3 regions of the Providencia manganoxydans genome follow, and region 1 is predicted to be linked to each of the others. Evidence: riboswitches for the same ligand, from Rfam matches in the RefSeq annotation. Region 1 holds a riboswitch; each other region holds the start of a gene.
The links. A riboswitch is a leader RNA that binds a small molecule or an ion and turns the genes downstream of it on or off. The one in region 1 is predicted to bind thiamine pyrophosphate.

Region 1 (4,219 bases):
GATACGGCGAAAATAGTTATCAGCCGGATCGTACCAATGATTATGTTGGCTGTGACCAATTGAAAATAAGCTATTGATTTTTTGGCTGAAGAACATTAAACCGACACAGAAAAAGAGTTGGATCAAGGCTAAAATGGCGGCTCTACCGAGATCAAAATCATAGTTGAGAGCCTGATAAATGGCTAATTCTATCGTCGTAGCCGCTGGGCCACCGCCTAAAGCCAACACGGTTGCAAAGCTTGCAAAACACAACATAAAAATCAGTGATGCGGTTGGTAGCATTTGCCGACGTAAATAAGGCCACTCTAAAATGCGAAATTGCTGCCACTCATTAAATCCTAACTGAGCTGCAATTTGTCGTTGTTCAATAGAAATATTTTCTAGCGATTGTAAAAGCATACGTGTTGCTAATGGCATATTAAAAAATATGTGTGCAAGCAATATGCCTTTGAGACCATAGGGAGTGAACTGATATTCCAATCCAAGCAAATGATACAGCTGAGCCAGCCAACCCGTTTTACCATAAACAGATAAAATGCCAAATACCGCCACTAAAACGGGTAATACCAAGGTCATGGCGCAAAGACGTAATAATAATGTTCGTCCAACAAAACGCCGCCGAAATAGCGCCCGAGCCAGTAGAATAGCGGGTAAAACTGAGAATACAGCAGATAAAAAAGCCTGCCAAAAAGTAAAGCCAATGACATGCCATAAGTAGCTATCACTGATTACATCGCTAATGGATATTTCAGGTGAAAAAACATACAACGCACCAAAAGCAAGCAATGCAACTGTGATTAGCAAACCGGAGGCTAATGCCCCCGGGATCAGTGATTTATTCATTATCGACTGACAGCGGATTGCCATAGACGAACCCATGCCTGACGGTGTTCAGCAACTTCTTTCGCACTAAATTGTAACGATTTTTGAGGGATAGGTAGTGAGTTATACACCTCTGGAAGTGGTATATCGATCACAGGATACATCCAGTTAGTCGTTGGTAAGGTACTTTGGAAATCAGGGGTTAACATAAATTGTAAAAACTGTTTGGCGAGCTCAGGTTGATTGCTGTTTTTTAATCGTGCTGCAACTTCCACCTGCATATAATGTCCTTCCTCAAACAAAGCGGCTGCATAGTTATCTTTGTTATCGTTTAACATTTGATAGCCCGGAGAGGAGGTGTAGCTAAGAACAAAATCCCCTTCGCCTTTTAAAAATAAGCCATACGCTTCACTCCAACCTTTAGTCACAGTTAACGTTTTATTAGCCATTTTTTTCCAAGCATCCGCAGATTGGTCACCATAAAGTTTTTCAATCCACAATAGGAGGCCAAGCCCTGGAGTACTGGTTCTTGGGTCTTGATAAATGATTTTCCACGGTTGGTCGCTATTTAATAGCTCATTCATGCTTTTTGGGGGCGTTGTGATCTTACTTGTGTCGTAGATAAAAGCAAAATAGCCATAGTCATAAGGGATAAAAGTTGCATTATTCCATTCGATTGGCAGCTTCATGGCTTGCGTATTGATATCGGCAGGAGCGAATAGCCCCGTACTTTCAGCAGAATCAATGAGGTTATTATCGAGCCCTAGTACGACATCGGCCTTACTTTTTTTCCCTTCCATACGCAGACGGTTAAGTAAGGCAACACCATCACCCAGTGAAACCAATTTTAGTTCACAGTCACATTGCGCTTCGAAATTCTGTTTAATTTGTGGGCCTGGACCCCATTCAGCAGCAAAAGAATCATAAGTGTAAACAGTCAGTGTTGGCTTTTCTGCCCAAGCAAGATGAGTAAAGCTAACGGCCGTTAAGGTAATTAATGCGCTAAAGAATGATTTTTTAAACATTTTTATTCCTGCGTTAGAGTAAAAGCTACACAGGATTTGAGAGGGCACCATGGCGATAAACATGGATGATAGCTCAAATCCCTACGCCGGTATTGCCCGGATCAGGTTCTACGGGTGAGTTCTCAGCCTATACTCGTCATACTCTGAGCATAATAATTTCGGCACCCCGTTGAGACAGTCGCTATTGTAGTGTCTTTACGCATATCTGCAAACTCTATTGATATAGGTTTACCAGTTAGGGTATGTGTGAAACAATTAGCCATCTTTCAAATTTGGTTATTGAGGTAGTCTGGTGATCGATGATGATGGCTACCGCCCGAATGTAGGAATTGTAATTTGTAATCGGCAAGGGCAGGTTTTATGGGCTCGCCGCTATGGTCAACATTCATGGCAGTTTCCACAAGGGGGAATTAACCCCGGTGAATCGCCAGAACAGGCTATGTACCGAGAGTTGTACGAGGAAGTAGGCCTACAACGTAAAGATGTTAGGTTGTTAGCTTCAACGCGCAATTGGCTGCGTTACAAATTACCCAAGCGTTTGGTGCGTTGGGACACAAAACCTGTTTGTATCGGGCAGAAACAGCGTTGGTTTTTACTACAGCTGCAATGCAATGAAGCCGATATAAACGTTCAGCGCAGTAAATCGCCAGAGTTTGACGGCTGGCGATGGGTGAGTTATTGGTATCCCGTAAGGCAAGTGGTGTCTTTCAAACGAGAAGTATATCGCCGAGTAATGAAAGAGTTTGCACCTGTTGTGATGCCTCTACAGGAACAAAAAACGGCACAAAGACCTGCGTTTAATCACCGTAGGCGCGGGGCAAGGTAAGATCATGTTGACGCGTCTACGTGAGATTGTTGAAAAAGTCGCGATGGCGACAAGTTTAACTGAAGCGTTGGAAGTTTTAGTAAACGAAACATGTAATGCGATGCAAACTGATGTTTGTTCAATTTACTTAGCTGATCATTCACGTCAGTGTTACTACTTAATGGCAACCCGCGGGTTGAAAAAACCTAGCGGGATTGCTATTCGTCTTGGATTTGATGAAGGGGTTGTTGGTGCTGTTGGCCGTCAATCTGAAATGCTCAACCTCGCCGATATCCGCGAGCATCCTGAATTTAAATATCTCCCTCAACTCAAAGAAGACCGGTTAAAAGCCTTTCTCGGTGTGCCGATTGTTTACCGTCGTCAACTATTGGGTGTATTGGTGGTTCAACAACATGAACGTCGTTTCTTCAATGAAACCGAAGAATCGTTTATGGTGACATTGTCAATGCAACTGGCGGTTATATTGTCTCAAGCTCAAGCGAAGGGGATTTTTGGGCAGTATCGACAAAGTCGTCTGAAAGCACTTCCTGTTTCTCAAGGCATAGTGATGGCTTATGGCTGGCAGGATAGTTCACAGCCCTCCTTTGAAAGTATTTGTGAAGCGACGGCACTCGACCAAAACATAGAAAAACAGCGCCTTATCGCAGCGATTGAAAATGCTGCTTCAGAATGCCGACGTCTTAGTAAGCGTTTTATTGCTAACTCGCAGAAAGAAAGCGCAGCAATTTTCGACCTCTATAATCATTTGCTGCATGACCCACAATTAAAAAAACGATTATTTGATGCTATTGAACAAGGAGCTGTGGCTGAATGGGCCGTTAAAACGGTCATAGAGGATTATGTAGAACAATTTTCTCGTTTACATGATTTGTATTTGAGAGAGAGAGGTGCCGATCTCCGTGCTTTGGGACAACGTTTATTATTTCATTTAGATGATAGTTTGACATCGGTTGATCAGTGGCCTGAGCATTTTATTTTAGTTGCCGATGAGCTAAGTGCTAGCGTCTTGGCAGACATGCCTCTTGAGCAGCTTGTTGGCGTGATAGTACGTGATGGTGCAACACACTCACATTCAGCGATTTTAATTAGAGCGATGGGGATCCCCGCCATTATGGGGGCAGATATTGACCCTTCCTTGCTCCATAATCGTTTTTTGATCCTCGATGGTTATCGTGGTGAAGTATTCATTGAACCTGAAAACATAATCGCCCAAGAGTATAAGCAAATCATTGCTGAGGAAAATGTTCTCAGTCAGCTAGCTGAAGGAGCGTTAGAGCAAGACGTTACTTTGAAAAATGGTGAACCTGTTCACATTCATCTTAACGCAGGATTAAGTCCTCGCTATGAGCAACAAATTAATGTGGCTGTAGATGGTGTGGGACTATATCGCACAGAACTGCCTTTTATGTTACATAATGGCTTTCCATCGGAAGATGAACAAAAACAGTTATATCAAGAGATACTACAGCTATTTATTGATAAACCTGTCGTGCTGAGAACATTAGACATTGGTGCGGATAAGCAATTGCCTTATATGCCTATTAGT
Region 2 (4,219 bases), 1.3 Mb from region 1:
TACAAATTTACCTGTTTAACATGCGTCAAACCAGCGGCCACTTTACCTCTGCGTTAGTGATGTCCTATTTCCTATTTACTCTACTACTGACTTGGCTAGCGACTCGTATGAGTCGTTCTGGAGATGAATAATGAGTTATGTGATTGCTGAAAATTTAACTAAATCCTTCGGCCAAAACCAAGTGTTCTCAAATATCCAATTTACGATTGAAAAAGGTGAGTTCATCACTCTATTAGGACCAAGTGGCTGTGGAAAATCAACATTATTACGTTGCATTGCCGGCCTTGAACAACCTGATAACGGTGAACTGTATATCAACCGTAAAAACATTACCCAGCAAGCCGCTCAGCAACGTGGGGTTGGGATGGTTTTTCAAAGTTATGCCTTGTTCCCAAATATGACGGTTGAAGACAACATTGCCTTTGGTTTGAAAATGCGCAAAGTGGAGAATAGCGAGCGTAAAAAAGCCGTTGCCGAAGTGATCGATATGGTGGAATTACAAGGCAAAGAGCAACAATTTCCTCATCAACTTTCTGGCGGTCAGCGTCAGCGCGTAGCCTTAGCGCGTGCTTTAGTGATGAAACCTCAGATTTTGTTACTTGATGAACCCCTTTCTGCACTTGATGCACGTATTCGTAAACACTTACGCCAACAGATCCGTCACATTCAACGCGAACTCAAACTGACCACCATTTTTGTTACTCATGATCAGGATGAAGCCATGATCATGTCTGATCGCATCTTTTTAATGAATAAAGGGGCGATTATCCAAAGCGATACCGCCGAAAATATTTATACTCAGCCTGCAAGTGAATTTGTCGCCCGCTTTATGGGCAACTATAATCTTGTTGAAGCGGAAAAGGCTAACGCATTACTCGGCCTGAATTTGCAAGGCACACTCGCTATTCGCCCTGAATCCATTTATGTTAAAGAAGCGGGCCGTCACTATGGCGATCATATTTCACACCCTGTTGATGCCATCATTGTTGACCACCAACTATTAGGCAATATTATTCGTTATTCAGTGAATACCCAAGTGGGCAACATGACTGTCGATTTACTTAACCGTTCATCGGAGCGTTTATTTGAACCCGGTACACGACTCGAGTTAATGTTCAATAAAAATGAAATTCGTGCGCTCAGTTAGCCGAAATGGAAAGGAATACAATGCATAATAAATTGGCTATTTTTGATTTAGATGACACCTTAATCGAAGGAGATAGCAGCGTATTGTGGACACAATACTTATGGGACAAACAGGTGATCACCGACCCACGTTTTGTTGAGGCTGATAAACAGATGATGGCTCAATATAACGCGGGCACACTTGATATGACGACATACCTGCGGTTTAGCTTACAAGCGCTGTCAGGTATCACCACTCAAAAAATTGATTCATGGCTAGATGATTTTATCGATGAAGTGATCATCCCTCGAATGTACCCAGAGGGGATCCGCACTTTAGAACATTATCGGCAACAAGCGATCCCGATCATAGTGATCTCTGCAACTGTTTCATTTATTGTGAAGAAAGTCGCTCAACGCTTTGGTGCTGACGTGGCCATGGGGATTGATATTAAACAACAAAATGGTTGTTATACGACTGAAATAGAAGGTATTCCCACCTTCAAGCAAGGCAAAGTTAAACGGTTATTGCAATGGATCAGCCACCAGCCAATCACTGATGCTTATTGTTATTTTTACACCGACTCCGCCAATGATCTGCCAATGTGTCAATTTGCCGATGAAGTGTTTATTGTTAATGGCGATCAAAAGCTACAACAAGCCGCAGAAGAAAATAATTGGCGGCAGTATCGTTGGCACTTATAGCCTTATTTTTAGTTTGAATACACCATTATTTAAATATGATTTGTCTCTAGCCCATAGATATGTGATTTCCCCTAAATCACACATATGTCATTTCCCCTAAATCACACATATGTCATTTCCTCTAAATCACACATATGTCATTTCCTCTAAATCATTCATTCGAGAAAAAGGCGGCAAGTAAAGATATCCCAAGGAGCATACACAAGTATGTGACTTGGGTAGCTGAGCGCGGCCAACGCATTTATCGTATGAATGATGACGAGGAAAGACAAGTAAAGATATCCCAAGGAGTGCATACACAAGTATGTGACTTGGGTAGCTGAGCGCGGCCAACGCATTTATCGTATGAATGATGACGAGGAAAGACAAGTAAAGATATCCCAAGGAGTGCATACACAAGTATGTGACTTGGGTAGCTGAGCGCGGCCAACGCATTTATCGTATGAATGATGACGAGGAAAACGCTTGAGAATAATGGGGAGAACACTATACTGGGATCTCTTGTCGGAGTGCTCAGTGGTGTAAACCACGGGCTGAGACCGTTAATTCGGGATCCGCGGAACCTGATCGGGTTAATACCCGCGAAGGGAACAAGAGTAATCATTTAGCGTCTAATTTTGGTTGTTTCGCCGCTCACCTTTAGGTTGATGAAAAAACTAGCAATATGGCGAAACTAATAGTACCGCAAAATTAACGCACAACGTCTTACCATTACTCCATCCGACTCCAGACAAGCAACTTTCTTACGATAAACCAGAGCAATATGTTTGCTCGTGACAATGTCAGGAAATTGCTATGTCCCAAAATAATGTTATCCCTACAACTGATCTTTCGCCGAAAGCAGCACCTGCTCGCACCCGTAAACAACAACGCGATGCTGCTGAAGACTTCATCAACACCATTTCTGGTGTTTCATTTCCAAATTCACAACGTATCTACCTTACTGGCTCAAGAGATGATATTCAGGTTCCTATGCGTGAGATACAGCTCTCTCCAACCCTGATTGGCGGTGATAAAGATAACCCTATACTGGAAGACAATGAGCCAGTTCCTGTTTATGATACTTCAGGCCCTTACGGCGATCCCGCTTCAGACCTAAATGTTCATAAAGGGTTAACAAAAATTCGTGAAGGTTGGATACGCGAAAGAAATGATACCACCCAAGTCGACAGCCTAAGCTCTGACTTCACACAGCAACGTTTAGCCGACGCAGGACTCGACCATTTACGTTTTAATCATCGCCCACAGCCTTTAAAAGCACTCGCTGGTCACTGTGTGACTCAACTTCACTATGCACGCAAAGGCATTATCACGCCAGAAATGGAGTTTATTGCTATTCGTGAAAACATGGGTCGCGAGCGTATCCGTGGTGAAGTATTACTTCAGCAGCACCCAGGCCAAAGCTTTGGAGCCAATCTACCTGAAAATATTACGCCTGAATTTGTTCGCCAAGAAGTTGCTGCGGGTCGCGCTATCATTCCAGCCAATATTAATCATCCTGAATCAGAACCGATGATTATCGGCCGTAACTTTTTAGTCAAAGTTAACGCCAATATTGGAAACTCCTCAGTAACCTCTTCTATTGAAGAAGAAGTCGAAAAACTGATTTGGTCGACTCGCTGGGGTGCCGACACTGTAATGGATCTGTCCACTGGCCGTTATATCCATGAGACTCGTGAATGGATTTTACGCAACAGCCCTGTACCAATCGGTACCGTTCCTATCTATCAAGCGTTAGAAAAAGTCAATGGCGTTGCTGAAAACCTCACTTGGGAGATGTTCCGCGATACGCTACTTGAGCAAGCCGAGCAAGGTGTCGATTACTTCACCATTCATGCAGGTGTCCTACTTCGTTATGTGCCAATGACTGCGAAACGTCTCACCGGTATCGTCTCGCGTGGTGGGTCGATTATGGCGAAATGGTGCCTATCTCATCATCAAGAAAACTTTTTATATGAAAACTTCCGCGAAATTTGTGAAATCTGCGCCGCCTATGATGTTTCTTTGTCATTGGGCGATGGATTGCGCCCCGGCTCCATTCAAGATGCCAATGATGAAGCGCAATTTGCAGAATTACATACATTAGGTGAATTGACGAAAATTGCTTGGGAATATGATGTTCAAGTGATGATTGAAGGCCCGGGACATGTGCCAATGCAGATGATCCGTCGTAATATGACCGAAGAGCTTGAACATTGTCATGAAGCCCCGTTCTACACACTAGGCCCACTGACGACTGATATTGCACCTGGTTATGACCATTTCACTTCAGGGATTGGTGCTGCAATGATCGGTTGGTTTGGCTGTGCAATGCTGTGTTATGTCACACCCAAAGAGCATTTAGGCTTACCGAATAAAGAAGATGTTAAACAAGGGCTGATCACTTACA
Region 3 (4,219 bases), 1.5 Mb from region 1:
TTGCCATGATTATATTTGGCTGTTATTTGCTGTTTAGTGGCAAAGGTGGACCACAAGCGAGTATCACCAATTTATGGGAGCATGGTGGCTTTTTTGCCAATGATTTTATTGGGCTCTTAATGGCATTGGCGATTATTATGTTCTCTTTTGGTGGATTAGAATTGGTTGGGATCACCGCAGCAGAAGCAGAAGAGCCTGAAAAAAGCATCCCAAAAGCGATCAACCAAGTTGTTTATCGTATCCTTATTTTCTACATTGGCTCATTGACCGTACTGTTGGCACTTTATCCATGGGTTAACTTAGATGGCAAAACGAGTCCATTTGTCCTGATTTTCCATGAATTAGGTGACATGTTAGTGGCGAATGCGTTAAACGTCATTATTTTGATTGCCGCGCTTTCTGTCTATAACAGTGCTGCATACTGTACTAGCCGTATGTTATTCGGTTTAGCTCAACAACAAAATGCCCCGAAATTTCTTGCCAAAATCAACAAAGGTGGCGTACCGGTCATGGCATTAATTGTGTCAGGGATCGCAACATCTGGCGGTATTTTGATTAACTTTATCATGGAAGGTAAAGCATTTGAGTTACTGATGACATTGGTTGTGACCACGTTGGTGCTTAACTGGATCATGATCTGTATCTCTAACTTAAAATTTAGAGCAGAGATGAACAGACAAGGGATTGAAACTAAATTTAAAAGTATCTGGTATCCATTCGGCAACTACTTATGTTTAGCGTTTTTAGCGTTGATATTAATTATTATCTTAATGATGGATGGTTTAAGAATATCTGTGCTAATTATGCCAGTATGGATTGCTGTTCTGTGGGTTGGCTATCAGTTTTCAGGTGCGAAAAAACAAGAAAATGCGGATAAGAAAACGCAATTAACACAGTAACAATCAATAAAACGGCCGATGCGATAATCGTCATCGGCCATTTTTATTTAGCAAATAAAGTTAAGCAGTTACCACTGCCAACGCAGCCATGCAAATAACACGTTACCGTTATTATAAGTTCCTGGTATATAGGTTGCCTGCAACGATAGCTTGTCATACTCGACAGAAACCAGCGGTAGCGGTACTGGGATCGGAATATAATAATAATCATCCCTTGCGGTAACACTTAATGTGAAACCTGCACCCATTCTAAAACCATCTAATTCACCGGGTACCCACATCTTTTGGAAACCATAGCCGACAATTGGCTCCACTTTATTATGTGAGTCCATAAATGCCATGGCGTATAGTGCATGCCAATCATTATCTTCATCGTAGCGATACTTACCAAGCCCAAAGCCCCATGGATTTTCATTATAGCTATCAGTTTTTTCTTTATCGTAAGTAAAGCGGTTATGCCAGGTTAATACTGGGAGATACAGCTCATATTGATCTGAATCCCATGTGGTACTGACATTTCGGGTAAATTTATCCCATAGCCCCTCAGATGGCTGTTCTGTTGAGGTTGATGAAGCGGCGCAGACAGAAGAAGCAATCAAAAAGGAGGCTCCTACAGCTAGCTGCAATTTTTTGTTAACTCTCATTGTAAATCCGATTCAGGTTAATGCACGTCTTATGTTATAGGTTGAAATATTAATAGTGAGAATGAATATTATTTCTCACAAAACGTTATGCTTACTAATTATTTTAGATTACCTAGATGTGATATAACAGCACTAATTTAGTTTATCTAATAGTGGTGTTCGTCTTAATTGTATTGGTATTTGTATACAAGATATTGCATTTTTTGGCTGTGCTATGGCGATTAAGAGATAACGGCAGTAGTTTGTTATGAGAAAAAGTGCGATACTAATCAAGTAGTTTTGGCTCGGGGCGTCGATAAAGACTGAGAAGCACCCGTATTACCTGATCTGGATAATGCCAGCGTAGGGAAGTCGGAAGCGTCAATAATAACCCTTCCAATATGACCACTCCTTACTCTGTGCTTTAGGAGTGACATTTCATGAGAATCAATGCGTTAACCATTGCAGGAACCGACCCATCTGGTGGTGCGGGGATCCAAGCCGATTTGAAAACATTTTCTGCGCTCGGTGCCTATGGTACCAGTGTTATGACAGCATTGGTTGCGCAAAATACTCGCGGTGTGCAATCGGTACATAAACTCCCCGGTAGTTTTGTGGCTGCGCAACTTGAATCAGTGCTAAGTGACATCCGCATTGATAGTGCAAAAATAGGTATGCTATTTAATCAAGAAGTGATTTCTGTCGTCGTCGATGCCCTTAAGCAATATAGTATTCCCCATGTAGTATTAGATACCGTTATGGTTGCTAAAAGTGGTGATCCACTATTACTTCCAGATGCGGTAGATGCAATGAGACATGAGTTACTACCACTAGTATCGTTGATCACACCTAATTTACCTGAAGCAGCGGCCTTACTTGATGAGCCTGTAGCTAAGACAGAGAATGAAATGTTAAACCAAGGTCAGCGGCTACTTAAAATGGGGTGTAAGGCCGTATTAATGAAAGGCGGGCATCTAAGTGACGCACAGAGCCCTGATTGGCTAATTACTCCTAATGGAGAATGGCGTTTTACCTCCCCAAGAGTTAATACGCGGCACACTCATGGGACAGGATGTACCTTATCAGCAGCGCTTGCTGCATTAAGGCCTCGTTTTACTGACTGGTCAGCGACTATACCTGAAGCAAAAGCTTATTTACAGGCAGCATTAGAACAGGCGGATAGTTTAGAAGTCGGCTCAGGTATTGGCCCTGTGCACCATTTTCATGCATGGTGGTAAGTCATTAAAAGGCCCTTTGTGTTTGAGGGCCTTTTAAGTATTAATTAAGCGATAGTAACTTCTTTGCTGAGGTAAACATCTTGTACGGCATTAATCAGTGCCACACCTTCTTGCATCGACTTTTTAAATGCTTTACGACCTAAGATCAGACCCATACCACCTGCACGTTTATTGATAACAGCGGTACGTACCGATTCACTTAAATCATTTTGTCCTGCGGCTCCACCTGAGTTAATCAACCCAGCACGCCCCATATAGCAATTTGCTAATTGATAGCGAACGAGATCGATAGGGTTATCTGTGGTCAGTTTAGTGTAGACGCGTTCATCAGTATGACCAAACCCAATGGCTTTATAACCCCCGTTATTTTCAGCCATTTTCTGTTTTACAATATCAGCACCAATGGTTGCTGCGATATGGTTGGCTTGACCAGTTAAGTCCGCACTTGAATGATAGTCCACACCGTCTTTTTTAAATGCAGGATTACGTAAATAGGCCCATAACACGGTTACCATACCGAGTTCATGTGCGCGTTCAAATGCCGCAGAAATTTCTTCAATTTGGCGGCGTGATTCAATTGAACCGAAATAGATTGTCGCTCCAACGGCAACGGCACCCATTTCAAAGGCTTGTTCGACGCTGGCATACAATGTTTGATCATATTGAGCAGGGTAGCTTAGCGTTTCATTATGATTTAGCTTAACTAAAAATGGAATTTTATGTGCATAACGGCGTGAAACGGAAGCCAGTACACCATAAGTCGAAGCAACACAGTTACAGCCTGCTTCAATCGCTAATTCAACAATGTTTTTTGGATCGAAATAGAGAGGGTTTGCCGCAAATGATGCCGCCGCAGAATGCTCTACGCCTTGGTCTACAGGAAGGATAGAAAGATAGCCTGTACCTGCTAAGCGCCCATGATTAAACAGAGTTTGCATTGAGCGAAGAACACTATTGGGACGATTATTGTCGATCATAACACGGTCAACAAAGTCAGAACCCGGCAAGTAAATATTTTCACGAGGAATGGTTTGGCAACGGTGGTCTAAAAGAGTGGATGCTTCGGAACCTAACAGCTTGGCAATATCAGTCATGACTTCCTCCATTTAACAAAGTCTAAGGGATGTTAATCATTAAATTTAAGATAACAAGCCACATTGAGGCGGTAATCGGCAGTGGATCGCTTCAGGTAGTAATTCAAAGGTGAATGTTTCACCCGAAAGGGGCTCGCCATCTAAATTAAACACCATTTTATGCGGTGAAGAAATTTTTACCCAACAACTTGTTTTTTCAATTAAATGCTGATTTTTCTCACTGGAGAACAAATTGGTGAGTAGGGCAGGGATCACATCACGAGCAGGTACAACCAATAAATTCAATTGACCATCGTTGATCAGAGCATCAGGGGTTAATAATTGCCCGCCACCTGCTTGTTTTCCATTACCGACTGCGACGACTA

Region 2: linked by a shared signal. The riboswitch ahead of thiC (phosphomethylpyrimidine synthase ThiC) and the one ahead of thiB (thiamine ABC transporter substrate binding subunit) in region 1 are both predicted to bind thiamine pyrophosphate.
Region 3: linked by a shared signal. The riboswitch ahead of thiD (bifunctional hydroxymethylpyrimidine kinase/phosphomethylpyrimidine kinase) and the one ahead of thiB (thiamine ABC transporter substrate binding subunit) in region 1 are both predicted to bind thiamine pyrophosphate.

The regions. Positions count from the first base shown of each region.
Region 1 covers NZ_CP067099.1:3,516,189-3,520,407, reverse strand. The annotation lists gene thiP (thiamine/thiamine pyrophosphate ABC transporter permease ThiP) at 1-867, opposite strand, end outside; gene thiB (thiamine ABC transporter substrate binding subunit) at 843-1,847, opposite strand; TPP riboswitch at 1,908-2,026, opposite strand; gene rppH (RNA pyrophosphohydrolase) at 2,140-2,673, shown strand; gene ptsP (phosphoenolpyruvate--protein phosphotransferase) at 2,678-4,219, shown strand, end outside.
Region 2 covers NZ_CP067099.1:492,525-496,743, reverse strand. The annotation lists gene JI723_RS02160 (ABC transporter permease) at 1-131, shown strand, start outside; gene JI723_RS02155 (ABC transporter ATP-binding protein) at 131-1,147, shown strand; gene JI723_RS02150 (HAD family hydrolase) at 1,168-1,830, shown strand; TPP riboswitch at 2,326-2,437, shown strand; gene thiC (phosphomethylpyrimidine synthase ThiC) at 2,626-4,219, shown strand, end outside.
Region 3 covers NZ_CP067099.1:2,052,839-2,057,057, forward strand. The annotation lists gene JI723_RS09120 (amino acid permease) at 1-899, shown strand, start outside; gene pagP (lipid IV(A) palmitoyltransferase PagP) at 968-1,543, opposite strand; TPP riboswitch at 1,819-1,909, shown strand; gene thiD (bifunctional hydroxymethylpyrimidine kinase/phosphomethylpyrimidine kinase) at 1,963-2,760, shown strand; gene fbaB (class I fructose-bisphosphate aldolase) at 2,805-3,854, opposite strand; gene yegS (lipid kinase YegS) at 3,900-4,219, opposite strand, start outside.